Regions from separate parts of the Thermovenabulum sp. genome, predicted to be linked through region 2. Evidence: riboswitches for the same ligand, from Rfam matches in the RefSeq annotation. Region 2 holds a riboswitch; the other holds the start of a gene.
What was found. Region 2 has a riboswitch for cyclic di-GMP ahead of ACPLOV_RS07620 (signal peptidase I). Riboswitches for the same ligand answer to the same signal wherever they lie in the genome.
Positions count from the first base shown of each region.

Region 1: linked by a shared signal. The riboswitch ahead of flgB (flagellar basal body rod protein FlgB) and the one ahead of ACPLOV_RS07620 (signal peptidase I) in region 2 are both predicted to bind cyclic di-GMP.

Region 1 is NZ_JBNARB010000005.1:29,017-53,458, reverse strand. It holds gene fliM (flagellar motor switch protein FliM) at 1-14, opposite strand, end outside; gene ACPLOV_RS04075 (flagellar basal body-associated FliL family protein) at 29-469, opposite strand; gene ACPLOV_RS04070 (OmpA/MotB family protein) at 494-1,234, opposite strand; gene ACPLOV_RS04065 (flagellar motor protein) at 1,206-2,024, opposite strand; gene ACPLOV_RS04060 (flagellar FlbD family protein) at 2,024-2,281, opposite strand; gene ACPLOV_RS04055 (flagellar hook protein FlgE) at 2,289-3,518, opposite strand; gene ACPLOV_RS04050 (TIGR02530 family flagellar biosynthesis protein) at 3,623-4,024, opposite strand; gene ACPLOV_RS04045 (flagellar hook assembly protein FlgD) at 4,043-4,432, opposite strand; gene ACPLOV_RS04040 (flagellar hook-length control protein FliK) at 4,448-5,701, opposite strand; gene ACPLOV_RS04035 (MotE family protein) at 5,746-6,312, opposite strand; gene fliJ (flagellar export protein FliJ) at 6,318-6,764, opposite strand; gene fliI (flagellar protein export ATPase FliI) at 6,761-8,098, opposite strand; gene ACPLOV_RS04020 (FliH/SctL family protein) at 8,091-8,876, opposite strand; gene fliG (flagellar motor switch protein FliG) at 8,869-9,876, opposite strand; gene fliF (flagellar basal-body MS-ring/collar protein FliF) at 9,887-11,443, opposite strand; gene fliE (flagellar hook-basal body complex protein FliE) at 11,463-11,753, opposite strand; gene flgC (flagellar basal body rod protein FlgC) at 11,778-12,218, opposite strand; gene flgB (flagellar basal body rod protein FlgB) at 12,222-12,626, opposite strand; cyclic di-GMP riboswitch class I at 12,851-12,936, opposite strand; gene codY (GTP-sensing pleiotropic transcriptional regulator CodY) at 13,063-13,848, opposite strand; gene hslU (ATP-dependent protease ATPase subunit HslU) at 13,869-15,269, opposite strand; gene hslV (ATP-dependent protease subunit HslV) at 15,282-15,812, opposite strand; gene xerC (tyrosine recombinase XerC) at 15,775-16,722, opposite strand; gene trmFO (FADH(2)-oxidizing methylenetetrahydrofolate--tRNA-(uracil(54)-C(5))-methyltransferase TrmFO) at 16,849-18,159, opposite strand; gene topA (type I DNA topoisomerase) at 18,152-20,260, opposite strand; gene dprA (DNA-processing protein DprA) at 20,271-21,374, opposite strand; gene cobO (cob(I)yrinic acid a,c-diamide adenosyltransferase) at 21,404-21,928, opposite strand; gene ACPLOV_RS03950 (MBL fold metallo-hydrolase RNA specificity domain-containing protein) at 22,203-23,594, shown strand; gene ACPLOV_RS03945 (MFS transporter) at 23,589-24,442, opposite strand, start outside.
Region 2 is NZ_JBNARB010000013.1:28,162-34,871, forward strand. It holds gene ACPLOV_RS07615 (transglutaminase domain-containing protein) at 1-807, shown strand, start outside; cyclic di-GMP riboswitch class II at 1,160-1,247, shown strand; gene ACPLOV_RS07620 (signal peptidase I) at 1,363-1,905, shown strand; gene ACPLOV_RS07625 (TasA family protein) at 2,109-2,864, shown strand; gene ACPLOV_RS07630 (TasA family protein) at 2,941-4,143, shown strand; gene ACPLOV_RS07635 (S-layer homology domain-containing protein) at 4,260-5,456, shown strand; gene ACPLOV_RS07640 (hypothetical protein) at 5,472-6,710, shown strand, end outside.

The sequences.
Region 1 (24,442 bases), on a different contig from region 2:
AAAATATCTGACAACCTTTTCCCCCTCCTTAATTCACAATAATACTGTTAAAATACACATCCACAATCTTTGCTTTCTCCAAAAGTTTATTTATATTATTCTTGATTTCTCCCCTTAATACCTCCATACCATTGCTGTCTTTTACTGATTCAAAGGTTTTTGCCCGAAGAATTGAATAAATCCTGTCGTTTATTTCGTATTCTCGCTGCTTTAATTCCTTTTCCGCATCTTTACCTTCCAGTAAAAAAACAAGAGAAATTTTTATATAACCGTGATCGGCAAGATTTGTCAAAAATTCACCGGCCTGATAAGGTGCAAGAACTTTTTTTTCTTCTTTTGCTTTATCCTGAAATAAAAAGTTTTTGGTTAAAAAATACGCCATAAATGCAGAAATTATCATTAAAATAACAACAATAAAAATTATTAGAAGGATTCTCCTCATTCCTTTTTTTTGCGCCATTTCTGCCATTTATAACTCCTCCAACTCTTTATCTTAATTCGGTTCTTGCATTTCCAAACTGGATTTTAGAATAATTATATCCACCCTTCGATTTAAAGCCCTATTTTTATCGGTATCGTTGGGTACAACAGGTCTATATTCGCCGTACCCTGCAGCTGAAATCTTTTTTGGGTTTATGCCGTGAACTTCAATAAAATATCTTACCACATTTACCGCTCTTGCAGTAGACAATTCCCAGTTTGAAGGAAATTCCCTCGTATGTATAGGAACATTATCTGTGTGTCCCTCTACCCTTATATGATGATTGCTTTCTTTTAGTATTGGGGCTATCTTGTCTAAAATCTCCTTAGAATTGTCCTTGATAAACGCTTTACCCGAATCAAATAAAGCCCCCTCTAAAAAACGTATAGTTAATCCTCTTTCATCCATATCTACCTTAATACCTCTTAAATTATTGGACTCAATTATTTTTTCTATCTCATTCCCTATCTTTTCAAGTTCTGTTTTTTCTCGTTCTGCAACGTAATTTTGTCCCGTTCCGCTTTCAATGAATTCTTGTTTATAATAAGTTTTTCCTCCCTGTAAAATCCCTAAAGAACCCTGGAGAGAGGTCATAGCTAAATCAAATTTTCTCGTATCTATACTTGATAAAGAATAAAGCAAAACAAAAAATATAAGTATTTGAGTAATAAGATCTCCATAAGTGGTCATCCACAAAGGGGATCCTGGACCCTTATCATTTTCTTCAGACCTTCGCCGTCTGCCTGCTGGCATTAATCTCACCGCTTTCCGCAGCTTTTTTAACATTGATATTTTTTCTCATCTTTGGTGCTAAAAAGGCTTTCAATTTCTCTTCAATAATTCTCGGATTTTCCCCTGCTTGAATGGATAGTACCCCTTCAATCATTACCTCTTTAATTAAAATTTCCTGTTTGCTTCTAACTTTCAATTTAGCCGCTATAGGAAGAAATAAAAGATTGGCCAATATGGAACCATAAAAAGTTGTAATTAAGGCAGTGGCCATACCCGGGCCTACAGCGCTGGGATCGTCAAGCCTTTTCAACATATTAATTAATCCAATAATTGTTCCAATCATACCGAATGCCGGTGCTAAAGCACCCATTGTTTCAAATAAACTCTGACCTTCTTTATGCCTTTCTTCCAGAAAGGAAAGTTCTGTTTCCAGAATACTTTTAACCAGCTCCGGATCTGTTCCATCTACCACAAGTAAAATCCCTCTTTTTAAAAAATCATCTTTTAACTGGGATGCGCTGTCTTCAAGGGCAAGCAATCCCTCTTTTCTTGCTATATCCGCTAAATTTACAATAGTTGAAATAACTTCCTCTGCTTCTAACTGTTTTTCAAAAAACACTATCCTTAAAATTTTTGTAGTTTCAATAACTTTTGAAAAGGGAAAGCTTATAAAAACAGCTCCAATTACACCTCCAAATACAATTAAAAAAGATGGAATATCTATATATGCCGATAAACTTCCTCCCATGTAAATTCCCCAGGTAAGAACCGCAATGCCCCCGATCATCCCAAGCAATGTAGCCCGGTCCATTAATATTCACATCCTTTTAAAATTTTTCTTTTATATTCTATAATCTTTGAAATAATTACCATGGGAGGTTCTTCGACCAAATAAGTTTTATCATTAGTAAGCTTTATCACCGTATCGGGGGTGGATTCCACCGTTTCTATCAATTCGGCGTTAATATAAAATTTTTTCCCATTAAGCCTTGTTACTTCAATCAAAAGTTCGCACCTCTTTTCTAAAAAGCCCGGGCCATTTCTGGTCCGGGCCCTTTTATAAATCACTTAATATTTATCTTTTTAGATTTACCAGATCCTGCAGCATCTCATCGGAAGCGGTAATTATCCTTGAATTTGCCTGAAACCCTCTCTGGGTAATTATCATCTGGGTAAATTCTTCGGCTAAATCCACATTGGACATTTCTAAAGAACCGGGAGAAACGGAACCCCTTCCTCCGGTGCCGGGGAAACCGATCTGGGGAACACCCGAGTTTGCCGATTCTCTAAACATATTTTTCCCGGCTTTCATAAGCCCCGAAGGATTATCAAAATTGCACAGGGCAATCTGTGCCAACTCTTTATTTATGCCGTTGTCAAAGATCCCGGTGATGGTTCCCGATGAATCGATCGCAATACCCAAAAGCGTTCCCGCAGCATAACCATCCTGATAAGATAAATCAATTGTTGTTTCCCTGGCATATTGGGTAACATTAGCGAAATCTAAGGTAATATTCATATTATCAGCACCGCTAATTGTAATAGAAAGGGTATCTATATTGCTTGCGTCTAAATTAATATCTCCCGATGTAGTAAATTGTAAATCACCTGTATCCCCTCTCTCTATATTTAAATCAGTATCGTTTGGATCTTTATTTATTGAATAGCTCCATGCATTACCTCCGGTTTTTGTAAAAATTATTGTTAAGTTATGAGTATTACCTTTTGAGTCAAATATTTTAAAAGGAATAATATAAGATGTGCCAACTTCATCCGCATCATTTAAGTTTTTTGAAAATGCTACATTTTCGGTTTTATTTGCGGCCATCATCATTCCTTTTCTGATAGTTATAGTTGAAATGTTTTGGGGAGTTTTTGATTGAGCGTTCTGCCAGCCCATAACTTTATAACCGGTAGAAGTATTTACAAAATTTCCTTCTTCATCAAATCCAAAATTTCCAGCCCTGGTGTAATATCTTTCCTGTCCATCGGTAACTACAAAAAATCCATCTCCTTCAATTGCTAAGTCGGTCATATTGCCCGTAGTTTCAAGGCTTGACGGAGTATGAATTGTATCAATCGCACCTATGGTCATACCAAGGCCCACCTGCAAGGGGTTTGTTCCTCCTCTTGCATTTTGAGGCGCTGATGCTCCTCTCATGGTTTGTGCCAGAGCTTCCTGAAAGGTTACCCGGCTTTTTTTATACCCTACCGTATTTACATTGGCAATATTGTTGCCTATTACATCCATTTTAATTTGATGATTTCTGAGGCCGGTTACACCGGCAAACATTGACCGCATCATGGCATATTACCTCCGTATAAATTATTTTCAATTAACTAATTTCTTAAGTGCCGGAAACCCCTCGGTCCATCAGGGTTTCATGAGCCCCCATAACGCGGTCCAGCTCATATTATCACGGCACCGTCGATGTTTGTAAAAACATTTTCTTTTAAGTTTTCTTCATCTATGGCAGTAATTACAGTTTTATTTTTTATACTGACTATAAAAGCCATATTATCCATGAGTATCAATGACTCCTTAACTCCTTTTTCTTCAGCCTTACTTACAGCATTTTTAAGTTTATCCCATTGCTCCTGGCTCAAATTCATATTTCGCAATTTCATTCTCATAGCTGCATGACCTGAAATTTTTAAATCCTGTTTTAATTTCTCTTCTAATATTTCTTTAAATTTGCCATCGGATTTTACCTTTTCTTGTTTTTCAACAGTGTATTTGTTTTTATCAACTTTTTCTACAATTGTATTTAATGGATTCATTAAATCCGAAATCCTTATGAAATCACTCATTTTCTCATCTCCAAAGGCCTATTTTATTTCTTTTACACTGGATAATGGTACTTTTACTTCTTCATCTCCTAAGAGTAAACCTATTTCATTATTATCAAGAACTATTCCTTTTACCTCTCCGGAGTATTCCTTTTCTTCATATACAGCTTTTACTTTCTTTCCTATCCAAGAAATGCTCGATAAAAAGCTCAATTCTCTTCTCATTTCCTGAATCTGTTCTACTTGAGTAAAAGTAGCCAGCTGTGCTATATATTCCTTGCTGTCTAAAGGTTCCAAGGGATTTTGATTTTTTAATTCAGTAATCAAAAGCTTTAAAAATTCATCCTTCCCCAGGTTTTTTGTAGCTGAATCCCTTTTACTTACCGAGGTGTTCATAACCTGGTAAGGAGAATAAACTTGTTCTACCAAGCAAATCACCTCCCATTAAACAAAATAATCTATGTTGCTTTGATTTAAACTCCAAAAGTACATATTTTTACTACCTTTGGTAATTTCTGCTACATCGAAAGGCTCATTTGCGTCTTCAATTTTAAAATTATTCTTTTGTTTAGTTGATTTGTAAAACCAGTCCCTTTCCCTGCCGGAAAAGTCGTTGTAAAACCCCATCTCATTTTTAACATTCACTAACTCTATGTTTACATCCTCAAAACCCTGTTTTACTATTTGGCTTTTTAAATTATTAAGCCCTGCCTCTAAATCTTTTCTGACAAAGGGATTTTCTACAAAGATTTGAGCCTTTAAATTTTTTTCTTCATTTATTACTTTTATTATCATTTCTCCTAAATGATCGGGTTTTAACCTGATATGAAGCTCTTTTGATTTGTCCTTAGCTATAACTGATATTTTTTCTACCAGTTCTTCAAAAAAGTTAGAATCAATTTTATCTTTTTCTCCCTTTATAAATATTTCATCTTTATTTACCGGTTCCAAAGGAGTAGTTATAATTCCTATATCTTCTTTACTGAGTGCCGGCAAAACTGCAGATTCTTCTATGCTCAAATCTTTTGAAGGAATCTTTCTATAATTCGAAGAACCGGGCAATATTTCTTTTAGTATTTTTATAGCATTATTTTTGTTATTGCTATTCGTCAATTCAAGTTTATCATGATATCCCGGGGTAACTTCTATTGATCCATCCCTTTCGCTTTTTTCTCCATTCATTTCTTTAAGAAATTCTGGACTTTCTTTTTGAACAATTTCAATAAATTTCTCTTTTAATGCGGTTTTTTCTACATCTTCAACACCAAATATATCTAAAAGCTGGTTAAATTTATCATCGAAGTCTTTATTGGTTTTGTAATCCGAAATTATCTCCTTCAGTAAAAACCAAATTTTTTCTTCAATTTCTTTACCTTCATCTCCACTATTTAATTGTGATGGGATAATATTATTTGGTATTTTTATCTCATCCTGAATAAAATTAATATCCTGACCTTTAGAAGCCTCAGGAAAAAAATTTAAATAATAAGATGAAAGTAACATCCAAAGTATGTTTTCTTCCTGACCATTGATTTCGCTTTCTTCATTAATGAGACCTATTTTCTGTTTAAATTCAACTTCCATCAATTTATTGAAAAATTTACTCTTGTTACTTTTAATCTTATCAATCTTCAGATTGACAGGTTTAATTTTCTGATTGTTCGGATTGCAATTAATACAAACCACGGTTCCTTCCATTTTCTCACCTCCTTTCGCTAATTTATTTATTCAAAAAGAAAACCTTATAAATTTCCCAGTTTTTTGGTTATCTCTGCAGCTTTTTTGGGTTGAATAGAGGACAAGATACTGGAAACCGATTCCTTTTTCATATTTGATAATATTTTTGTTGCTTGATCCACGGACATTTCTTCAAATATTTTGGCAGCACTCGAAGGATCCATTAATTCATAATAGGAAGCAATGTCTTTTATTGCTTTTTTGTTATTCTCCAATTTATTATTTTCTTCCTCTATATACGCTTGAAGTTTTTTTAGTTCCTCTTCTTTTTTTGACAATTCTTCTTCCTTTTTCAAAATTTCTTCTTCTTTCTGCTTTAACAACTCTTCTTTACTTTTTAGCTCATCTTCTTTTTGTTTTAAAAGCTCTTCCTTTGAAAGCAGGGTACTATTAGTGTTAGTTTCCTTAATTACGTTCTTCGTGAACGGGAGTTTCCCCAATATTGGCAGAACCTTTGGATTTAGTTTTGAAGGATCAGCAGTTTTTACAACAAAAAATAAAGTAAAAAGAAAGGTAATTATAAACAATATTAATAAAATAAAAACAGTAATTTTAAATTTATTTGAAGACATTAATTCTATTCATCCCTTCTTGAAAAAGCAATTATTGCATGCTCATCCAGATTCTTTTGCTCCTGTTTTGCGTATTCTTCCAGAAAAAGCTTGAATCTCTTATCTTTTAAAACTTCCAGAATCCTTTTTTCTCTTTTTGCATTCAGGAATTCATTTAAAGAACAATCGTACATTCTTTGTGATTCTTCCACCTTTTTTCTCTGGTTATATATTAATTCAGATACTCTTCTATAAAAATTATCAAAATTAATTAACTCGTAAGCTTTTACAGAATCTACTTGCCTCGAGGGGCTTTGGAGTAAAATTTCGTTTTTGATACCTTCCAGATAATCTAAAGCATATTTTTCTTCTTCCAACCTCTTTTTTGCTTTAAAAAGTTCTTCTTTTTTTAAATTTTCAATAACCGTTTTAGCGTTTAAAAGTTTTTCCAATTTAAATTTAAACTTTTTCATTCTATTTCATCCTCAGAAAAAATATCTTTTAAAAGTATTAAGGTTTCCTCAAAGGTTGATTTTTCATTTATTTCCTGTCTTAAGAAATTATTCACCCTGTCAATATATCTTAAAGCTTCGTCTATCTTTGGATTAGTGCCTTTTTTATATGCACCTATGTTTATTAATTCTTCTGCTTCCTTATATACCGAAAGGATGTTTTTTACCCTTGAAGACAATCTTCTGTGCTCTTCTGTAATCACTTCATCCATTAATCTGCTAATACTTGATAAAACGTCAATTGCAGGATAAAAATTCATGTTTGCGAGAGTCCTTGAAAGAATAATATGGCCATCCAAAATCCCTCTTACAGCATCAGAAATTGGTTCATTAAAGTCATCCCCATCTACAAGAACGGTATAAATACCCGTAATGGAGCCCACCTTTCCCATACCCGCTCTTTCCAGTAATTTTGGAAGTACGGCAAAAACCGAAGGTGTATAACCCCTACTAACCGGTGGCTCGCCCGCTGAAAGTCCAACTTCCCTTTGAGCCATTGCAAATCTCGTAATGGAATCCATCATAAGCATTACATCCATTCCCTGATCCCTGAAATACTCGGCTATAGCAGTAGCGGTAAAAGCTCCTTTCGTTCTTATCAGAGGAGGATTATCGGAAGTTGCCACTACAACTACCGAACGTTTTAACCCTTCCTCTCCCAGGTCCTTTTGAATGAAACTATTAAGTTCTCTGCCTCTCTCTCCTATCAGGGCTATTACATTGATATCTGCCGTTGAGTTCCTCGCTATCATACCAAGAAGCGTACTTTTCCCCACTCCGCTTCCTGCAAATATCCCTATTCTTTGTCCTTTACCACAGGTTAAAAGTGCATCAATGGCTCTTACTCCTAATGGCAAAGGCTCTTTTATAGGTTTTCTTTCAACGGGATTAGGGGGAGTATTATTCAGTGGATACTTTGTTAAATTCTTAATTGGGCCCTTACCATCTATAGGGTTGCCTAACCCATCTAATATTCTTCCCATCAGGTTTTCCCCTACCGGAACCGAAAGCTTTTCCCCCAGGGCAACCACATCCCAACCGGGACCAATAGATTCTATATCCGCTAAGGGCATTAATATAATTTTATCTTCTTTGAATCCCACTACCTCCGCTAAAATACTTTTACCACTTTCCTTCGAATAATAAGGAGATATTTCGCAAAGCTCTCCAATTTCAGCAATAGGGCCCTCCGCTTCCATAGTAAGTCCAATAATTTTCGAGATTTTTCCCTTTGGTCTTATCGTTTCTGTGTTTGCTATAATTTTTCTATAAAATTCAAAGTTTTCTTCAATCATATATCAGCTCCATCTCTTTCAATTTTTTTTCTATAACATTTAGCTGGGTTTTTATGCCCGCATCAATGATAAACCCCGAATTTTCCAATATAAGGTCTCCTTTTTGTAAAGTGGGATCGCTAATAATGGAAATTTTTTTATATCCTGTTTCTCCTTTTAATTGTTCTAACTTATCCATCAAAATATCATAATCAGAGGGCGATACTCGAATTAATATTTCCCGATCTTCCCTTGCTTTTTTTAAACCCTTTTCTATAAGTTTTTTTATATAATCCCTGTCGATTTCGATAACTTTCCCGAGTATTTTTTCCGCAATGTACAGGGATAATTTTAAAGCCTGTTTTTCGATTTGTTCTAATTTTTTCTGGTAATCCAAAAATAATTTCTGTTCTAATTCTTTAAATTGATTAAGATAAATGGAAAAAAGCTCTTCTCCTTTTCTCCTGCCTTCATTTATTCCTTTATTATAGCCTTCATTGAAACCTTTTTCATAAGCAGATTTTAAAATTTGTTCTTTTTCATTTTCTGCTTTCGTTAAAATTTTCTCGGCTTCTTTTTTGGCTTCAGAAATTATTCTTTCCTTTTCCTCCTCAGCTGATTGTAAAAATTGCTTTTTTAAAACCTCCTGTTCAAAGGGATCAATAATGTCTTTTTGTGTTTGATGAACCGGTAATCCCGCAAGGTTCTCATGACTATGTACTTCAAATAAAAATGTTTTACCGTTTTCCAATTTTACCGGATTATCGTAAAATACAATCCTTTTCAATACCTTAGACAATTATCTCATCTCCTCCGCCGCGGGAAATTATAATTTCACCCGCATCCTCGAGCTTCCTTATAATGGCAACTATCTTTTGCTGTGCCTCTTCCACATCCCTTAATCTTACCGGTCCCATATACTGTAAATCTTCCTGTATCATTTCAGCCTGACGCTTTGAGACGTTAGAGAATATTTTATTTTTGACTTCCTCGCTGGAACCTTTCAAAGCAAGAACCAGATCCTGATTATCCACTTCACGGAGTATTCTTTGAATCGTTTTATTGTCAAGGGTAATAATATCTTCAAAAACAAACATTCTCCGTTTAATTTCGTCAGCAAGTTCCGGGTTTTCCATTTCAAGCACTTCAAGAATATTTTTTTCAGTGGTTCTATCAACGTTATTTAATATATTAACAATAGCCTGTACACCACCTGCATTGGTAAAATCCTCCATGACTACCGAGGCTAATTGTTTTTCCAATACTTTTTCAATTTCAAAAATGACCTCAGGAGAAGTTCTGTCCATCATTGCTATCCTCTTGGCAATCTCCACTTGCTTTTCCGGCGGTAAATTTGAAAGTATTTTTGCCGCCTGTTCAGGATGAAGGTATGTTAAAACAAGGGCTATGGTCTGAACGTTTTCATTTTGCAGGAAGTTCACAAGTTGAGCCGGATCGGCTTTTCGTATAAAATCAAAAGGTCTAACCTGTAGAGAAGAAGTAAGTTTGTTTATTATTTCAAAGGCTTTTTGCGTACCCAGGGCCTTTTCTAATATTTCTTTGGCATAATCTATTCCACCCTGAGTAATGTAGTCACTGGCAACAAACATGGTCTTAAAATCATCAAAAACAGATTTTTTTTCTTCATCGGTCACTTTCCGCAAACTCGCGATATCTAATGTCAATTGCTCGATTTCCTCTTCCTTCAAATATTTATATATATTTGCTGCAAGTTCAGGTCCAAGGGAAGCAATAAATATAGCTGCTTTTTGTCTCCCAGTAAGGCGGCTTATAGGCATATCAAACACCTCACTCCTCATTCAGCCAGGTTCGAATTATCTTAGCAACATCTTCCGGTCTATTTTTTACCAGCATTTCTATATCTCTTGTTCTATTTTTTGCTTCAAGGATATTTAAATCTTCTTCCGCCTTTGAAGAAGTTGCAGCCTGTTGTAAAATAAGTTGCTCGGCAAGTTTCTCCTCCATAGCCCTTTTTCTCGCTGTCCATAAACGCCTTGCAATCACAAAAAATATCATCAATGCAAGAGCAGAAATTACTAAAATATAAACCCTCTGTCTTGCTTGACTTTTCTTATCTTCTTCCATTTGCTTGGCCAGGGACTCTGTTAATGATCTTTCAAAAGTCATTCCTTCAACAGTAATAATATCTCTATTGCTATCAAAGCCTATTGCGCTTCCCACCAAGGAAGCTATTTTATTTTTCTCTTCATCGGTCAAATTCCTGTTAATAACCACAGATACCGTTAATTTTTTAACCGCTCCAGGTGCAATAGTAATATTTTCAATGGACTCATTTATTTCGTAATTTTTTACCGTTTCCGTTTTTTGATAACTTGATGAACCACCTTGATTTTGTTGCCCTTGATAACCGGGTATCTGTGAAGTTGTTCCGGGAACACCTGCCGGGGAAGAAGAATTTCCGCTAAAGTACTCCTTAATTTCCTGGACGCTTCTTAATATTCCTTCTCCGGACTCCGGATTCGGTGAGGTAAACAATTTGTTTTCTACAACCTTTTTATCAAAATTCAATTGAGCATTTACTCTAACAGCAACGTTACCAGGACCAAATATTTGTTCCAAAAGGGATTGAACCTTTGATTGTAAATCATTTTGAAACTTGGATTGTACGGCAAATTGAGAGTCTACAATTTGTCTTGAATTATCCTCCGAGAGGGATATATTTGAAAGTACCCTCCCATACTCGTCCACAATTGTGACATTTTCCGGTTTTAAACCTTCAACTGAATGGGAAATTAAATTTATAATACCCCTTACTTCTTCTTCCTCCAGTTTTTCTCCGGGTTTTAATTTTAAGAAAACCGCAGCTGACGCTTCCTTTTGGCCGGATGGATCTATAAAAAGAGTTTTCTGCGGTATAACAAGATGCACCCTTGCCTCTTCCACCTGATTTAATTCTTTAATGGTTCTTGTTAATTCTCCCTGAAGAGCCTGATTATATCTCACCTGTTTTTCCCACTCGGTCATGCCGAGATTCATTTTCCCAAAAATATCATTAAATCCAATCTCTCCACCACTTGGAAGTCCCTCTTGAGCAAGAGAAAGACGAATTTTATAAACATCCTTAGATTCAACTTCAATAGTTTTTCCCGAATCAATAAGTCTGTATTTTACCTTCATTGCATCAAGTCTTTTTACTATTTCGCCCGCATCTTTGGTATCTAAATTGGAATATAAAACAGCATACTGAGGTTTGGTAATAAAATAAAAAAGTAAAAGAACGGAAAGCAATACGATAATCGTTCCGCTTAAAAATCTAATTTTTTGAGTTTTACTTTTACTTTCCCAGAATTCAATGATTCTTGTTTTAATTTCTTCAAAATTCATTTATTTTCCACCTTTATCCTTATATCTGCATTCTCATTATTTCCTGATATGCTTCAATAGCTTTATTCCTGAGTTGTACGGTAAGCTCTAAGGAAAGTCTTGCCTTTTCCGCAGATATCATCAGATCATGGACATTTACATCATTTCCCAGTAAAAAGTCATTAATCTTATTTTCATAATCCTTTTGCAAATCGTTTACCCGGTTTAATGCTTCTTTTAAGAAATTAATAAATTCTGAAGAATTTTCTTCCTTTCTTTGATTTAAACCTATTGGATTTAAAGATACCTTTTCGATCCTATTTATTTCCAATTATTTCTCCTCCCATATAATTTTTTATCCTTTTCCTATTTCCAGAGCTTTACTAATCATACTTTTGGTGGAATTTATCGCAGTAACATTAGCTTCATAACTTCTTGTCGCAGAAATCATATCAACCATTTCTTCTACAATGTTTACATTAGGCATTCTTACGTATCCCTTTTCATCCGCATCAGGATGAGCGGGGTCATAAACTATTTTAAATGGCCTTTGGTCTTCTACAATAGCCGCAACCCTCACACCTTTTCCGTTATAATTTATCTTATCATTTAATATTTCATTAAAATCCGAACTTTCATTCATTTCTTGAAAAACTACCATTTTTCTCCTGTAGGGTTCACCTTTCTTTGTCCTTGTAGTGTCCACATTGGCTATATTGCTGGATATTATATCAAGCCTTAATCTTTGAGCTGTCAGAGCCGAAGCACTTATTTCCATTGATTTAAAAATACTCAATTATTATTTCCTCCCTTCATTTATAGCAGTCCTTAACAGGGAAAATTCTTTTGAAACCTGCTCAACCAGTACATTATAAGACAAGCTGTTTACTGCGAGTTCCACCATTTCCTTTTCCACATCTACATTGTTACCATCTTCTCTATAAGCGGTATTTTCCTCACGATAAAGTACGGGTTTCAAGGTTAAAGGGGAGTAGGTCTTTTTTATATGCCTATCGTTTGTAGTAGTTAAAGAAATTCTATTATTTTTACTTAAAAAATCCCTTAAATAATCTTCGAAAATCACCTTTGTTTTTTTATAATTTGGTGTATCCGCATTTGCAATATTATTAGCAATAACCTCATTTCGCAGCCATTTTGCATCCAGAGCCTTTTCCATCAAGGATATGTTTTCGAAAATTCCCATAATCTGCACCTCTTTTAAAAACTAAATACACTATCTTTCTAAATTAAAATTACTACCTTTTTTTACAATTTCCTCCTATATAATAAACAAGATACGAAAATTTGTAAAAAGATGCTATTAATTTATTTGTTAAATATTATATCATAACAAATTTTTCTTTTATACGACAAAATTTTTAATAAAAAAGCAACCTACCTTAGAAAATAGGCTGCCTTTTAAAATTAGTCGGCAGCCTGGCAGCCATAGCAGGATATGCCTTAGGCCCATAGCTTTGCGTCCCTGCCTTTCGACAGGTTTGCTTTTTTCGACATTTTTCTATGATGTTTTCCCTTAATTAAAATTATATTATTATAAATTAAATTGTAAATGATTTTATTTATTTCCATAAATAAACTCAAATTAATCATAAAAAAATGCGTGAATTGCTTCACGCATTTTATGAACGCATCTTTTTTAATTCATCAATAAGTTTATCGTTGAGCACTTTAATATAGGTTCCCTTCATACCGAGGGATCTCGATTCGATAACCCCGGCACTTTCAAACTTCCTTAAAGCATTGACTATTACGGAACGGGTAATCCCGACCCTATCCGCTATTTTACTGGCTACTAACAAACCTTCATTTCCATCTAATTCTTCAAATATATGCTGAACTGCTTCTAATTCCGAGAATGAAAGGGTACCTATTGCCAGCTGAACAACAGCTCTTTTTCTCGCTTCTTCTTCAATCTCTTCTGTCTTGGAACGTAAAATCTCCATACCAATTACAGTAGCACTGTATTCTGCCAGAACTAAATCCTCATCCGTAAATTCTTCGCCAAATCTGGCAAGTACAAGGGTTCCGAGTCTTTCTCCTCCACCATTAATAGGGACAATTGTAACGAGTTTTTCAGGATGAGGACATTTTACTTCTTTATCGAATACGCATTCAATTTCCTCCTGGGGTATATTCGAACGAGTCTCATGGATTTCAAGAAGTTTATCATTGTAGTCCTTAGGAAACACTTTTTCTTCAATTATTTTGTTTTGTAATACATCACAATCATAATTTTCAAGTATTGAATAACCTAACACTTTCCCTTTCCTGCTGGCTACATATGCATTCGCATTTAATACCTCAGTTAAGATTTTACAAACCTCATTAAAATCCACCGGGTACCCTGCAGACCTCTGCAGCAATTTATTGATTCTCCTGGTTTTTTCTAACAATTCTTTACTCATTACATCTCCTCCTTTTGATTTTATAAGATATACATACTTAAATCTTTATCTTCGATTATGTTACTTAATTTTTTTCTCACATAATTGGCATTTATATTAATTTCTTTTTCCATCACATCAGGGGCTTCAAAAGAAATATCTTCTAATAATTTTTCCATAATCGTGTGCAAGCGTCTTGCTCCTATATTCTCCATATGTTCGTTCACATAGGCGGCTATTTTTACTATCTCATCTATAGCATCTTCAGAAAATTCTATTTTTATTCCTTCAGTTTCCAATAATGCCTTATATTGTTTAATAAGGGAATTTTTAGGTTCAATAAGTATTCTTTTTAGATCTTCTTTTGATAGGCTCTTTAATTCTACTCTTATTGGAAAACGCCCCTGCAATTCCGGTATTAGGTCCGAAGGTTTTGAAATATGAAAGGCTCCTGCGGCTATAAACAAAATGTGATCGGTTTTAACAGGCCCGTATTTGGTTACAACGGTGCATCCTTCAACAATGGGTAGAATATCCCTTTGCACCCCTTCTCTGGAAACGTCCGGCCCATATCCCTTTTCCCTACCCGCTATTTTATCGATTTCATCTATAAAGATAATACCGGTTTCTTCAGCTCTGGAAATTGCTTCATTTATTACTTCATCCATATCAATCAGTTTTTGAGCTTCTTCTTGAATCAATATTCTCCTTGCATTTTCCACCGTAATTTTCTTCTTTTTTTTCTTTTTGGGGAATATATTCCCGAATAAATCCTGAAAATTTATCCCCATATCCTCGGCACCGGCAAAAGAGAAAACCTCTAAAAAAGGTGTCTTATTGTCATCCACTTCAATTTCAATTAATTCTTTGTCAAATTCTCCCGCTTTAATCCTTTCTAAAATATCCTTCCTTTTCTTCCTGGCTTCATTAAGTTTTCTCTCAAATTCTTCCTCATCCTCATATGTATTTTTCTGGAAAGTGCCGAAGACCATTTCAAAAGGATTTTTAATGTTCGAGGTTCTCGAAGGATCGGGCTCTAAAATTTCTGCAATTCTTAATTCTGCCAATTCCTTTGCTTTATCTTTAACTTTTTCAATCTTTTCCACTTTAACCATTCTGATGGAGGTTTCCACAAGGTCTCTCACCATAGAGTCCACGTCTCTTCCCACATATCCGACTTCGGTAAATTTTGTAGCTTCTACTTTCACAAAAGGAGCGTTAACTAATTTAGCAAGCCTTCTTGCTATCTCGGTTTTTCCTACCCCTGTTGGGCCAATCATTAAGATATTTTTCGGAATTATATCTTCCTGCATTTCCGGCGGTAACTTTTGTCTCCTTATCCTGTTGCGGAGAGCAATTGCTACACATTTTTTAGCTTCATCCTGTCCTACTATATACTTGTTCAATTCTTCTACTATTTTTTTTGGTGTAAAGTCTTCCATATACTCACCTCCTTATAGCTCTTCAACACTTATATAATCATTGGTATAAACACATATTTCAGAAGCTATTTTCAAGGATTCTTCTACTATTTTTTTCGGTTCAAGCTCGGTAAATTTTGATAAAGCCCTTGCAGCAGCTAAAGCATAAGGGCCACCCGAACCAATTGCAGCAATCCCATCATCCGGTTCAATTACTTCACCATTCCCCGAAATAATCAGGATGTGTTCTCTATCCAGGGCGATTAAAAGTGCTTCTAATCTTCTCAACATTTTATCGGTACGCCATTCCTTGGCAAGCTCTACCGCGGCTCTTATTAAATGTCCGTGAAACTCCTCAAGTTTTCCTTCAAATTTTTCAAATAAAGTAACGGCATCAGCTACTGAACCTGCAAATCCTGCCAGTACTTTCCCATTGTACAGTTTCCTGATTTTTTTTGCGTGATGTTTCATTATAGTATGTTCACCAAAAGTAACCTGTCCATCGCCCGCTATAGCAGCCCCTTTTTCATTCACCATCGCCACTATAGTGGTAGCTCTCATCATTTATAAAATCACTCCTTTTTTTATGAGGAAATGCTTTCTCGTAAACCTCTTTAAGCCTTTCTTTTGTCACATGTGTATAAATTTGAGTGGTAGAAAGGCTCGTATGTCCCAAAAGTTCCTGCACAGTTCTTAAATCTGCACCATTTTCCAAAAGATGCGTAGCAAAGGTATGCCTTATTGTATGAGGAGTCACCTTTTTAATAAAGGAGAGTTTCTTCACATATTTTTCTACAATACGCCTGATGCTCCTATCCGTTAATCGGGTGCCATTTTTATTCAAAAATAAATGTTCCTCTTCCCTGCCCTTTAGCAGAATTGGTCTTGAAATTTTTAAGTAAGTTTCAAGGGATTCTTTTGCTTTTTCACCAAAAAAAACAATCCTTTCTTTTGATCCCTTGCCAAATACAAACAAAATTTTATTGCTCAAATCTAAATCTTTAAGTTTAATATTAGTCATTTCTCCAACCCTGATCCCGGTCGCATACAGTAATTCTAATATGGCTTTATCCCGTATCCCCAAACAAGAATTATCCGGTAAATTCAATAGTTCATTAATCTCATTTGGATATAAAAACTCCGGCAGTTTTTTGGGTAATTTCATACCCTGGATATGCAGCGTTGGATCGCTTTTAATTACTTCTTCTTTCAAAAGGTATTTGTAAAAAGCTCTTACTGCAGATATTTTCCTTGCAACAGTTCTTTTCTCCAATCCTTTTTCCCTCAAGTTTGCAAGAAAACCTCTTATCAAAACATAGTCAATTTTATTTAAAGATTCAATATCAGATATTTTTTTTTCTTTTAAATATTCCATAAACTGTAAAAGGTCTTCGGCATAGGCTTTAAGTGTATTCTCGGAACGATTTTTCCCCTTTAAAAAACTCAAAAAACTATCTATAAGGTATTCCATCATTATCGCCTCGATTTGAAAAGAGCCTATATTATACTACCACATGAAAGTATATAATGCAATATTAAATTCTAAATTATTTTTAAATTCTTTGTTAATTTTTTTTGAAAAATAAATTAAAATTTTAAACTATACTACATTATTTTCTACTATGAAATTCTTTAATACATTGATTGCCCTTTCACCCAATTTTTCATTTTTAATTTTCTTATTTTTTATTTTATCATTTAAAGGCGGCAGTATTCCAAAATTTGCCTTCATGGGTTGAAAATTTTTTGCATCTGCTGTTGTAATATAATCTAACAATGCACCAACAACTGTTTCCTTTGGGAATACAAGGAGTTCCTTTCCTTTTATATAACGTAAGACATTAATCCCTGCAACGATACCCGATGCCGCTGATTCTATATATCCTTCAACTCCAGTTATTTGCCCTGCGAGAAAAATACCCTTTTTTATTTTTAGTTCTAAGGTGGGGTTTAAAAATTTCGGGCTTAAAATAAATGTATTTCTGTGAATAAAACCAAATCTCACAAATTCAGGATCCTTCAATCCCGGTATTTTACTAAATACCCTTTTTTGTTCCGGCCACTTCAAGCTTGTTTGAAAACCTACTAAATTAAATAAAGTCCCTTCTTTATTTTCCTTTCTTAATTGAACTACTGCAAAAGGTTGTTCCCCCGTTCTTGGGTTTACAATTCCTACAGGTTTTAAAGGCCCAAAAAGAAGAGTTTGAGGACCTCTTTTTGCCATTACTTCTATTGGCATACATCCTTCAAAATACTGTGGTTTTTCAAATTCCTTAAGTTCAACTACTTCAGCATTAATAAGCTCATTATAAAAATTATAGTATTCTTCTTCGGTCATCGGTAAATTCACGTAATCTTCATCGCCTTTACCATACCTGGATCCCCAAAAGGCAATATTCCAATCTATTGAATCGGCAGTAATTATTGGTGCTGCTGCATCATAAAAATACAGATATTTACTACCTAAAAGTTCCATCAAGGCATAGGATAAATTTTCGGAAGTTAAGGGACCGGTAGCCAATACTGCAGGGGGATCGGGAATTTGAGTAACTTCTTCCCTTATTAGCTCAATATTTGGGTGGTTTTGAATTTCAAGGGTAATTGCATTGGAAAATTTTTCTCTATCTACTGCTAAGGCTGAGCCGGCAGGAACGCTATAATCGTGGGCTTTTTGTATTATTATAGAAGAAAGCAATCGCATTTCTTCTTTTAAAACTCCTGCTGCAGTAGTAATTTCCTGAGATCGCAGGGAGTTACTGCATACTAATTCCGCTAATTTATCGGTATGATGAGCAGGAGTCATCTTTTTAGGCCGCATTTCATAGAGTTTTACTTTAACTCCGTGGTTGGCCAGATACCATGCAGCTTCACACCCTGCAAGTCCTCCCCCTACTACCTTTACCTCATACATTTTTTCCACCCTCTTTACCAGGGAAAATTTCTTCATGATTGCATTCTTTGTTTGTACAAACAGCTTTATTATGCCCTTTTATGGATTTTAAAACCATCAAATTACCGCATTTAGGACATGGGGTACCAACAGGAGGATACCAGGAAACAAAATTACATTCAGGATAATTCTCACATCCATAAAATTTTTTGCCTTTTTTTGTTTTTCTTACTAAAATTTTGCCTCCGCAGAGGGGGCAATTCACTCCGGTATCCTCAACAATAGGTTTAGTGTTTTTACATTCCGGAAAACCCGAGCATGCCAAAAATTTTCCATACTTGCCCCGTTTTATTACCATCTTTCTTCCGCAATATTCGCATATTTCTTCGGTTTCCTCATCCTCTTTTAGTACTATTTTCCCAATTTCTTTTTCAGCAATCCTCAGTTTTTTTTCAAAAGGTTTATAAAAACTTTCAACGATTTTACGCCAGTCTTCATCGCCAGTTTCAATTTTATCTAATTGCTCTTCCATTTCTGCTGTAAAACCAATATCCACAATATCGCTAAAGTATTCTTTTAATAGCTCCGTTACTATTTCTCCCAATTCCGTAGGTTTAAATCTTCCTTTTTCCTTTTCTACGTAGCCCCTCTTTGTAATGGTATCAATTATTGGCGCATAGGTGCTTGGACGACCTATACCTTTTTCTTCCAGGGTCTTTACCAGCATAGCTTCAGTGAATCTCGGAGGTGGCTGAGTAAAATGCTGCTCGGCCTTTAAGTCTTTTAAAGCAAGCTCCTGCCCTTCATTTAAATCCGGAAGCATCATTTCTTCTTTTTCCTGTTCCTCATCGGCTCCTTCTATATAGACTACCATAAAACCTTTAAACTTCATATGTGAACCTGTTGCTTTAAAAATATATTCTCCGGCTTTAATATCCACAGAAACATAATCATATATGGCGGGTGCCATCTGGCTGGCTATAAACCTTTCCCAAATAAGTTTATAAAGCTTATACTGGTCTTCTGACAGGGAATCCTTTATCTTTTCAGGGGTTCTGTAAACGGATGTGGGTCTTATAGCTTCGTGGGCATCCTGTATATTCTTTTTCTGCTTTTGCTGAACCGGAGAATCATTAATAAAATCCTTACCAAAATTTTCGGCAATGTATTTTTTAGCTTCTAACTGGGCTTGTTCAGATATTCTTGTGGAATCCGTTCGTATATAAGTAACAAGACCCACCGTACCCTCATCTTTTATATCAAGTCCCTCATAAAGCTGTTGGGCAATCATCATGGTTTTTTTAGCGGTAAATCCCAACTTTCGTGAAGCTTCTTGCTGCATAGTGCTTGTTGTAAAAGGCAATGAAGGATTTCTCTTTCTTTCTCCTTTTTTAACTTCCAAAACCGTGAATTTTTCTTCCTTTAAGTCATTTACTATTTTTTCCGCTTGTTCCTTATTATTAATAGAAATTTTTTCGCCCTTTTGGGAAAAGAGCTTAGCTAAAAAAGTAGATTTAGAAATCTCTTCCATTAATTCTGCTTCAATTGTCCAGTATTCTTCAGGTACAAAATTCCTGATCTCATTTTCTCTATCGCAAATTAGCCTGACGGCTACCGATTGTACTCTTCCGGCACTTAAACCTCTTTTTATTTTTTTCCATAATATGGGGCTAATCATATAACCCACAAGTCTATCTAAAACACGCCTGGCTTGCTGAGCATTCACAAGGTTTTTATTTATTGTTCGCGGGGATTTGATTGAATTAGTTACGGCATTTTTAGTAATTTCATGGAATTCCACCCGGCAAGGCAAATCCTGTGGGATTCCTAAAAGTTGAGCTAAATGCCAGGAAATAGCTTCTCCTTCCCGGTCAGGGTCGGTTGCAAGATATATTTTTTCTACTTTTGCAGCTTCCTTTTTAAGATTATCAATTATAGAACCCTTTCCTCTAATTGTAATATATTTTGGTTCAAAGCCATCTTCTATATCTATTCCCAATTGACTTTTGGGCAGATCTCTAACATGTCCCATGGAAGCAGCTACTTTAAAATTTTTACCCAAAAATTTACTTATTGTCTTTGCCTTTGCCGGAGATTCAACGATAATAAGTGACTTGGCCACAATAACCACCTCAATTCCTTATTACATATCCTCCTGCGATTTGAGAAATTATTCCCTTTAACTGCAATTTTGTTAATATTTCATTAATCTTAGCCGGAGAATAATCAGTTTTCATTCCCAGAATTTCTTTATGTATCGGAGTAAAATCGATAATTTTTAGAATTTCCCTTTCTTCTTTCGATAAACTTAATTCCTCTTTTTTTACACTTGTAGAGTTTTTCCCACTATAAAAATTATTTCCAATATTTAATTCCATTAAAACATCTTCATCATTTTCTACTAATTTTGCTCCCTGCTTTATAAGCTTATGAGGTCCCTTGCTCATCGGACTGTATATCATTCCGGGAACTGCAAAAACCTCTCTCCCCTGTTCTAAAGCAAAATCCGCAGTAATCAAAGCACCGCTCCTTTCTCCCGCCTCCACTACTACTACTCCCAGAGATAAACCGCTGATTATTCTATTTCTCGCAGGAAAGTTGTAAGGAAGTGGTTCGGTGCCTACGGGAAAACTTGTTATGATTGCTCCTTTCTCCGCAATCTCTTGAAATAATTTATTATTTTCGGGAGGGTAAATTATGTCAATTCCCGTGCCTAAGACTGCAACTGTACTACCTTCTACCTTTAATGCTCCTTTATGGGCAAAAGAATCTATACCTTTTGCCAGTCCGCTTATGATATTAAGATTTCTTTTTGCTAATTTTGCAGCCAGTTCTTCAGCAACCTTTTTACCGTATTCGGTAGGTTTTCTCGTACCTACAATTGCAATACTTTCTTTTTTTAAAAGCTCTTTTTTACCTTTTACATAGATAACCAAAGGAGGGTCGTAGATCTCTTTTAACAATTGAGGATAATCCTTATCGTCAATGGTTATAATTGTACAACCCTTTTTTTCAGCCTTCTCTATTTCTTTTAAAGGATTGAATTCTTTTAAGCCAAATAATATTTTTTCTGCTATTTTATCCGAGATATTGGGAATTTTTAAAAGCTCCTCTTTATTTGCTTTTCTCAATTCCTTCAAGCTATTGTACACACTTAAAATATTTTTTGCTCTAATATAACCAATATTCTCTATAAGATTTAAAAAAATAATAATTTCTTTTCTCTCTTCAATCATTTTAATTCTCCATATAATCTTTGAAATATTTAAAATTCAATTCCTTCCTGTGCAGGTACTCCCTTTTCATAATGGTGCTTTATTTCTCTTACTTCACTAACCATATCCGCCATTGATATCAATTTTTCAGTGGCATATCTTCCTGTTAAAACTAATGTGGTATGATGCTTTTTTAAATCTATCAGACTTAATACATCTTCTTCTTTTAAAAGCCCAAAATCCACAGCTACATTTATTTCATCAAGGATTACCAAATCATGTTCTCCTTTTTCCAAAACCTCTTTTGCAAGCTCAAGTCCCTCTTCTGCAAGCTTTATATCCAATGGGTCAGGATTACCTTTTTTTACGAACGTATCTTGCCCTTTCTGTATTATAGTAAAGTTCGGTAGATATTTCGAGGCTTGTATTTCTCCATAATTAGAATTACCTTTCATAAACTGTATCATGAATACCTTTTGACCATGGCCGATAGCTCTTAAAGCAAGGCCTAACGCTGCAGTAGTTTTGCCCTTACCATTGCCCGTATATAAAAGCATCAATCCTCTTTTTGACATATTTTTCACTCCTATTTACAATTTATATCATTATCTTTTTAATAGCAGGTTTATCCAAAAAACCTAAGCAAAATAATATCATTCTGAAATGTTTACTTCAACAGTTTTATTATATTTCTTTTAATATTTAAAAAATCTTTTCATCTATTATTTTTTAGAGTTATTATTTCCTTAATTTATTAAATAATATCACGTCAAAATATTTTTATTTAACTGAACTGATAAATTTAGAAAAAACAAATATGTTATAATTATTAAAAAGGGGGTAACATAAATGAGAATAAACTTTTGCGGTGCTGCAAAACTGGTAACAGGCTCCTGTTATTACATCGAAACAGAAAATAGAAGATTTTTAATAGACTGTGGAATGTTTCAAGGTGAGAAAAGCGAATTAAACTTTGAGCCCTTCCCTTTCGATCCACGGAGTTTAGATTTTGTAATAATTACCCATTCACATATTGATCATATAGGAAGATTACCTTTACTATTTAAAAGTGGTTTTAACGGTAGTATATTTGCCACTTCCGCAACTGCTGATTTAATGGAAATAATGTTAAAAGATAGTGCTCACATCCAGGAGCTGGAAAGCAAGTGGCAAAATAAAAAAAGACAGAGAAAAGGGCTGGTACCAATCAAGCCATTATACACTGTAGAAGACACCCTGCGAATACCGGAATATATAATTAAGTGCCCCTACGACAAGTGGATTGTTATTGATGAAAATATTCATATAATGTTTAAGGATGCCGGACATTTATTGGGTTCTTCGATTATAATTTTAAAAATCAAAGAAAAAAATAATGAAATTCTAATAACCTTTTCCGGTGATTTAGGAAATTATAATATGCCAATAATTAGAGATTATGAATATATTGATTATACCGATTATTTAATTATAGAATCAACTTACGGAGATAGATTACACGATAAAACCGAAGAAATAAAAAAATTATATGATATTATAATTAACACGGTAAAAAAAGGCGGAAATGTAATTATTCCAGCCTTTTCAGTAGGGCGAGCTCAGGAAATCTTATATTTGCTGAATTATTATGTAGACATTGAAAAGAGAAAAGAACTTTCCAATATAGAAATATACCTTGATAGCCCCCTTGCAAAGGAAGCTCTCGAAATTTACGAAAAGCATAAAGAATGTTACGATGAAGAAGCTATTAACCTTCTGAGCCGGGATATAGATATTTTAAGATTCAATAACCTGTATACTACTTCCAGTGCAGAAGAATCAATGGCATTAAACGATAAAAACGGCATTGTAATTATCTCATCCAGCGGTATGTGTGAAGCCGGAAGAATAAAACATCACCTGAAACACAACATCTGGAAGGATACCACATCCATAGTATTCGTAGGTTACCAGGCTGAAGGAACCCTCGGCAGAAAAATACTGGATAAGGCAAAAAAAGTTAGAATTTTCGGTGAAGAGATGGTTGTAAAAGCAAAGGTTTATAATCTTACCGGCCTTTCCGGACATGCCGATATAGCAGGACTAATAAACTGGGTAAAAAATATAAAAAACGGAGTCTCGAAAAAAATATTTATAACTCATGGAGAAGAAAAGGCTTCTGAAAACTTTAAAAAAGAAATAGAAAAATTTCTAAATGTTAGCATATTAATACCCGATCTTTTTGAAAAAGTAGAGCTATAAGTCATCTACCCTATTAATATAAATTCTTTTTTTGTCATTTATGGCAAAAAAGTACAGGGAAAATAATATTGTGCAGCTTAACCCTAAGGCAATAAACGCTTTATCTATGTTAAGAATCTGGGCAAAAGAGCCTGATATTAAACTGCCCAAGGGTGTTGTACCGGCAAAAATCATAGTGTACAGGCTCATAACTCTCCCTCTATATTCATCCGAAGAAGAAAGCTGTAAAGATGAATTAGCGGTAGTTGTAAAAAGAATTGCAGAAAACCCCGCCAACATGAACAAAATTGATGAAAAATGGTAATTTTTATTGATTCCAATTAAAACAAATATTAATGAGGAAAATATCAAAGAAAAATAAAGAGTTTTTATATTAGGCCTTTTATTACTTTTAACTGCTACAAAAAGTGCCCCAAATAGAGCACCGATTCCCATTGAGGAAAGCAGAAAACCGTATCCTGCTTCATCTCTATGCAAAACATATTTTGTATACAGGGGAATTAATACGTTAAAATTCATTATAAACACATTCATTATAAAGAGTAATATTATTGTTTGCAAAATAATTTTATTTCTTCTGGTATATTTTAAGCCTTCCAAAATATCTATTAGCATTTTATTGTTTTTCTTTGTATTCATGGGCTTTATGCCCACATCAATTAAAAAAAGACCTATTAATACCGCAATAAAACTTAATCCATTCAATAAAAAACAAATACTCATTCCAACATTTTTAAGAAGGATTCCCGCAATTGCAGGACCTATTATCCTTGCAAGGTTGAAATTCATAGAATTAAGCGCAACAGCATTATAAAGCAATTCCTGGCCGGCCAATTCTATAACAAAAG
Region 2 (6,710 bases):
TTGTTAGTATTTATATTTATACCTATGTCTATCATTTTTGCTGACGAATTAGAAAAAATAGAAAAAAATGGTGTAATTATAATTAAACCTCCATTAAAAGTGGAAGGAAAAGTATGTATTGCGGGGAATACATCAAAAGAGAAAATAAAAATCCTTGTCAGAAAGGGAAATAAACAAATATGGTATAATGTCGACTTAAATGATGATAAAAAATTTGAAAAGACTTTATGGCTAACGGAAGGAAAAGGAGAATACACGATTAGCGTGATGGTGCATGAATACGACAGAAAATACAGCTATGGGCCAACTTTCAAGGTTATTAATACTCTCGAGTTGGACAAGTATTTGACGCCTTCAAAGGATGTGGAAAGCGATGCGCCGGAAATAATTACGCTGGCAAAGAAATTGACGGAAGGTAAAAATTCTGACATAGAGAAGATGAGGGCGATCTACGAATGGGTGGTAAAAAATATCGAATACGACTTTGAAAAGTACTCAGAACATCAAAGGGGAAATTACAATAACGTCTACGGTGCTTTAAATACTTTGAAAACGAGAAAAGGGGTTTGCTACGACTTTGCAGCATTAACCGCTGCCCTCGGGCGGGCAGCAGGAGTGAAGGTGAAACTCGTCAAGGGGGAGGGGAAACTTGGGGACTTTCAGGGATTACATACATGGAATGAATTTTTTAGCGAAGAAGAAAATAAATGGATAAACATAGATACTACATTCGGTGCTGTAGGTGAAGAGGAATATTTTGATAACGAATATTTCAACAGAAACCATTTCAAAATAGAGGAATATTAAGAAAGATATAAAAATAAAAATTAAAATATAGTCAAGTAAAACGAGAAGGAATAAAAAAAGATAAAAAATTTTAAAGAAGGATAAAAAAATTAAAAATAAATATAAAAAAACCCGAAGCCTCTGCTAAGCTTAATATGATGTAAATTATGGCAGTGATAAGGAAATAAAATGGACAATATATAAGGTCTTCAATTGAAATTTAATAGAAGACTTTAATTTTTACAATCATGCAAAAGCACTTAAAAATACAAATTATTACAAAAAGCAACAAAATTAACACATTGACATATAATGGAAAGACTGTTATTTTGATATTGTCATTAATTTTATTATAAATAACTATATAACAATATATAAATTGGGGGACAATGAAGTATGTCCTCTAATGTGGGCACCTATGGGGACATACTGAGTCAATGGTGCAACCGACCCAATCTTAAACGGATTGGGTCTTTTATTTTGTGTAAAAATTCAATTTTATTTACATATTTTACAAAATAACTGGATATAAATAGTAAAGAATGCTTTAAATGGAAAGTTACAAGGAGGATATTAATGAAAATTATATTAAAGGTTATAAATATCCTAATCACAACAGCGTTAGTTATATTAATTGTTTTTTCTTCTCTTTTGATTTATCAAACAAGAACAGAAAATACCAAAATGGCATTCGTATTAGGGTACAAACCTCTAACAGTGCTATCAGGAAGTATGGCTCCTTTATTAATGCCAGGAGATGTAGTGGTAATTAAAAAGGTTAATCCCAATGATATAAAAAAAGGAGATATTATTACTTTTATTACAAATGACAATGTTTTAATTACCCATAGAGTAACAGAAATAATAGATAAAGATGGCAAAAGACTTTTTGAAACAAAAGGTGATGCGAATAATGTGGAAGATTCAAAGCTTGTAACTTCAGACAATATAATTGGTGTAATGAAAATAAAAATCCCCTATGCAGGGTATATAGGAAGATATGCCAAAACACCCATTGGATATTTAGTTATGATATTAATTCCCGGTTTGCTTCTTTTAGCCGGAGAAGTAACAAATGTCTACAATACACTTATAAAACAAAGCAATACACAAAAATAAAAACATAGTTTTTCAGCAAATCGGGGATAGAATAATAAGAAACAAAAAGGGGGTGATGATAAAAATAATAAAATAAAAAGAGGTTATTCCCTAAAGGGAGATAACCTGACAAAATATTTATACTCCTAATACAATTTTATCACAGTATGTAGAATTGTTAAGAGGGTTTTCAAAAAAATGAAAAAATTAAGGAGGCAACCGAAATGAGAAGAAATATAATTATAAGTTTGATACTAATCGCCTTATTGGCATTCGGAATAGGAGCGGGGACCTTTGCATGGTTTACAAGCCAGGCGGTAAGCCAGAATAATACTTTTACTTCGGGAACATTGAAATTAAATGAAAATGGTTTATCCGATTTTGCTGATCTTGGGAATATTGGAAACATGGCGCCAGGAGATACCACAAAAGAGGTAAGTTTAGTAATAGAAAATGATGGTACTTTAAACCTTGCATGGTTTGGAAAATTTAATGTTTCTCCTGCAGTGGAGAACGGTACGACAAAATTGGCAGAGGCTATTTACATAAAATACGCCAAAATGGAGTTTTTAAGAGCTGATGGTTCAACGTGGGAAACTACTGATGAATTTATTAAAGACGGTGTAGGAGCAGGCTTATATGGAAGTTATTACAACAACCTTATTGATCCAACGCTTGGAGTTATAACTTTAAAGAACTTTTTAAATGACAACGCAATGGGAGCTGGCCCTGGTGTTCAAATGGGGGCTTTGAAACCCGGCAATAAATATAAGTTTACATTTGTTCTGGGTTTGGCTCCTCTTGCAGGAAATGAATACCAGGGGGATGCAGAAGGTATTAATCCCATAAATATTTCTTATGAGGTAAATGCTACACAATTAGACTCAGGAGCCCTTGCAGCTTTAGATGCCCAGCATGATGAATATCAAAGTCTTACTAATCATTTGAGTTGGTTGAATCAGCAAATTGATAAACAATAAAACAATAAAGAGAATCTAATCTTGGGGTGAGCAACAACTCACCCCAAAACACTAATCTTTGAAAGAGGTGTAGGATGTGAAAGCTAAAATTTTTCTTGCTATTATCAGCATTGTTGTTGTTTTCTGCCTGATTGGAATGGGAACCATGGCATGGTTTACCAGCAGGGCAGAAAGCACTGAAAATACTTTTGTGACCGGCACGCTGCACCTTGGAGGTAAAATTGATGGAACCTTTGAAAAGGAAAGATTTGCAACCCTGCAATTTAAGAATATGCAACCAAATGAAAGTAGAGAATTAGGGCCTATAGAATTGAAAAATATGGGCACCCTTCCTTTAAAAATTTACAGAATAAGCGCCGAAAATGCTGTAGGTAACTTAGAACTGGCAGGGGTAATAGGGATAAAAGTAAGATTTGGAGACACTATTGTATTTGATGGCAAATTATCGGATCTTTTTTTCAATTCAAAAGGATTTTTTACTTTTGAACAAAGGTTATCTCCTGAGGAAGAAACCAGCTTTTTTGTAGAAATCAAAATGGATGAAACGGCAGATAACTCTTATCAGGGCAGAGAACTTAGTTGCAATTTATTGATACATGCAGTCCAAACGAATAAAACTACGGTCATGATAATGGACAGTCTGGGAAATCCGCTTCCCGGAGCTGAATTTAGTTATTGGAACGGGCAAAAATGGATTTCCTTAGGCACCACCGACAGCAGCGGAAGTATTGGGTCAATATTTCCACCAAATCTTTCAACAACTCATGTTCAAATAACATATAAAGGCTATACTAAAACAGTGACCCAGGACATTAGGAATCAATCCTTTTTTGTTTTCGGTACATCCCCGGTAACGGTGAAACTTGTAGGAAGCGACGGACAGCCTATTCCTGGAGCAGTGGCTACTGTTAGTTATGCACCTGATTATCCTGGACCGGTAGATGGAAGCTACAGGATTTTGGGGACAACGGATGAAAATGGTGAAGTTAAAGCCGAGCTTCTTCCCTATGATTATTATTTCAAAATGTATTATAAAGGAGCTTACACGGCAGGTATTTCGTATAACATTGTTGCAAATCCTGTAATTATTTTTAAGACGGGGAAAGTACACTCGCTTAGCGGTAAGTGCACATCTCTTCATCCTTCTTATGGTGGCTCATGGATTCCTTTTACTCAAGATATAGAACTTTTACCAATGAGCTATGAGTTCAAATTTAGCGATGGCAATCCTAACCAAACTGCTGAGGTTATTGCAGGCCAGGTGACGTATATACATTAATTTTTTAAAAATAGGAAGAGGGGGGCTGAAGATATAAGCCTCCCTATTTTAAAAAAGTTAACTATAAGTTTTAAAATGCAAAAGAAATTTTATAAAAAGGAAGGGGGGATAGTGGATTGAATAATAGTCGAATGAGGTATGCTGTAGCGGTTTGTGCTACTATTTCTATACTAATTTTTGTTTTTAACAGTAATACTATATTGCTTGCAACTAACGGTAACCCCGATGTTATATTAAATGTGTTTGGTCAGGGCTCTACGGGAAAAGCAATATTTGGAGGTGGAATCTGGGCTCCTGGGGGAAGTAAGACAGGCACCATGAGAATTCTAAATAATTATGGAGAGAGAGTAAGGGTAGAAAATTTCGGAATAAAAATAGACTTGGAAAAAGCAGATGGTCTGGTAAGCGAAAAAATTTCTCCCGAAAACAGCCTGTATGATATTTTTGCAAAGAATATGAAATTAACCATTAAAAAAGGAAGGTTCTTGGTATTTACAGAAACCCTGTTTAACGGAAGCTTTTACGACCTTCTTTATATAGAAGGAAATGAAAGATACAGAGGATACGGCCTTCCGGACAGCTTAAAATTTAATATTCCTAAAAACGACTATACGGACTTAGAATACAGTGTACACATGGACGAAAACGCCGGGAACGATATGCAGGGTTTGAAAGCCACTGTAGCATTTCTTGTGAACATAAATGAAAACCCCGTAATAAGAGAAAGAGAAGATGAAGAAGAACTGGTAGAAGAACCAATAGAACAATACCCGGATATAGGCGGGCACTGGGCTCAGGACTGCATTACGGCACTATTGCAGCATGAAATAATAAGAGGATACCCTGATGGCACGATAAAACCCGATAATTTTATTACCAGGGCGGAAGCGGCGGTGCTCGTGGCAAGAGCATTAAACCTGGATGAACAACAAGGAGATATACCCTACCAGGACACTTTGCCTGCGTGGGCAAAAGGTTATATAATTTCAGCAACAAAAAAAGGCATTTTCAAAGGCTATCCCGGGAATGTATTCAAACCCCAAAACAACATAACAAGGGAAGAAATGATAACTGTACTCGTAAGAGCCTTTGAAAAAAATATCCAAAAGGACGAAGAACTCAGCTTTAAAGACAAAGACCAGATAGGGCCCTGGGCACTGGAACCCATAAAAGCGGCGGTACAAAACCAAATAATAACGGGATATTCTGATAACAAACTAAGACCGAAAGACAGTATCACCAGGGCAGAAACCTTCACAATAATATGCAAACTCCTGGGGTACCATCAGCAGCATATAAATACCGATAGATAGAGGAGGTGAGATCTATTGAATAGGATAAAAAACACATTGACGAGAGCTTTAATAATTGTATTTTCAGGATTAATGATAAGCACTACATTTTTAATTAATGACAAAACAGCAGCGTGGTTCACATCCAGGGCTGAATACAGTTTTCAAGTGCAGGCTGCATCTGAAGAAGACATAATAGAAGAACTTTTCACTACAAGCGGGGGGAAAAAGACCAATCTAAACCCCGATACTATAATAGTAAAAAAAGCAAAAGACATGAAACCGAACTTTATAATATATTTCACCTTAGAAGATGAAAACAAAAAAAGCAAAACCGGTAGAATAACCGACTACATTCTCCATATTAACCCGTTAGAAATAGATAATAATGGACAAATAAAAATACCTATAAAACTAAAATTCAATTACAGGGACCTAGTATACCTGTGGAACAACTACGACGGAACTACTAAAGGTATAATTACTCTAAAGTACTTAAACGGGTTTATAGTAAAAGAATACCCCGTAGAATTTGAAAATAGTTTCCTGTGGGCAAAGGCGGCAGCTATGCTGACGGGAGCAGAGGAAAAAAGCTACGATAAAAACAAAAAATATGACTTAGAAAAACAAATGAAGGAGCATACAGCAAAAATAATCGAGGAGATAGCGGGCAATATCAGGTGGCAGGAAATAGCAGAATCCCCCAGGGTGGAGCGTTTCACGAAAGATACAATAAATCCCTTTGAAAAAATACAATTGGAAGAAGAACAAAAAAATATAATAGACATAATTGTGCCTGGATTAAGGGAATATATAGAAAGAATGTATAACTACATAGAAAAAATAGTAATTAATCTTAATGAAAAGAATGCCGAAATAGAAAAGCAAAATATGATAATAGAAGAAATGCTGCGGGAAAACGCAAAATTACAAAAAGAAAAAGAAGAACTATTTAAAGAGAAACAGGAACTTGAAAAGCAAAACGCAGAACTAAAAGAGGAGATAGAAAGACTTGAAAAAAGAATAGAGGGATTAGAAAGTGTAAACGAGAGATTAGCAGAAGAAAATAGAAAAAAAGATGAAGAAAAAAATCAACTTCAACAACAAATGCAAGAAATAATAAAGGAGGCAGAGCAAGGAGGAAACACAAAGGAAGTGTCCAATGAAGAAGGCACTATAAAAATCCCGGAAGAAGGTAATGGAGAAAATGAAAGTGAATCAATAGCCAGTGAAGAAAATTCCAGTATAAACCAAAATAATGAAATAAATGCTGAT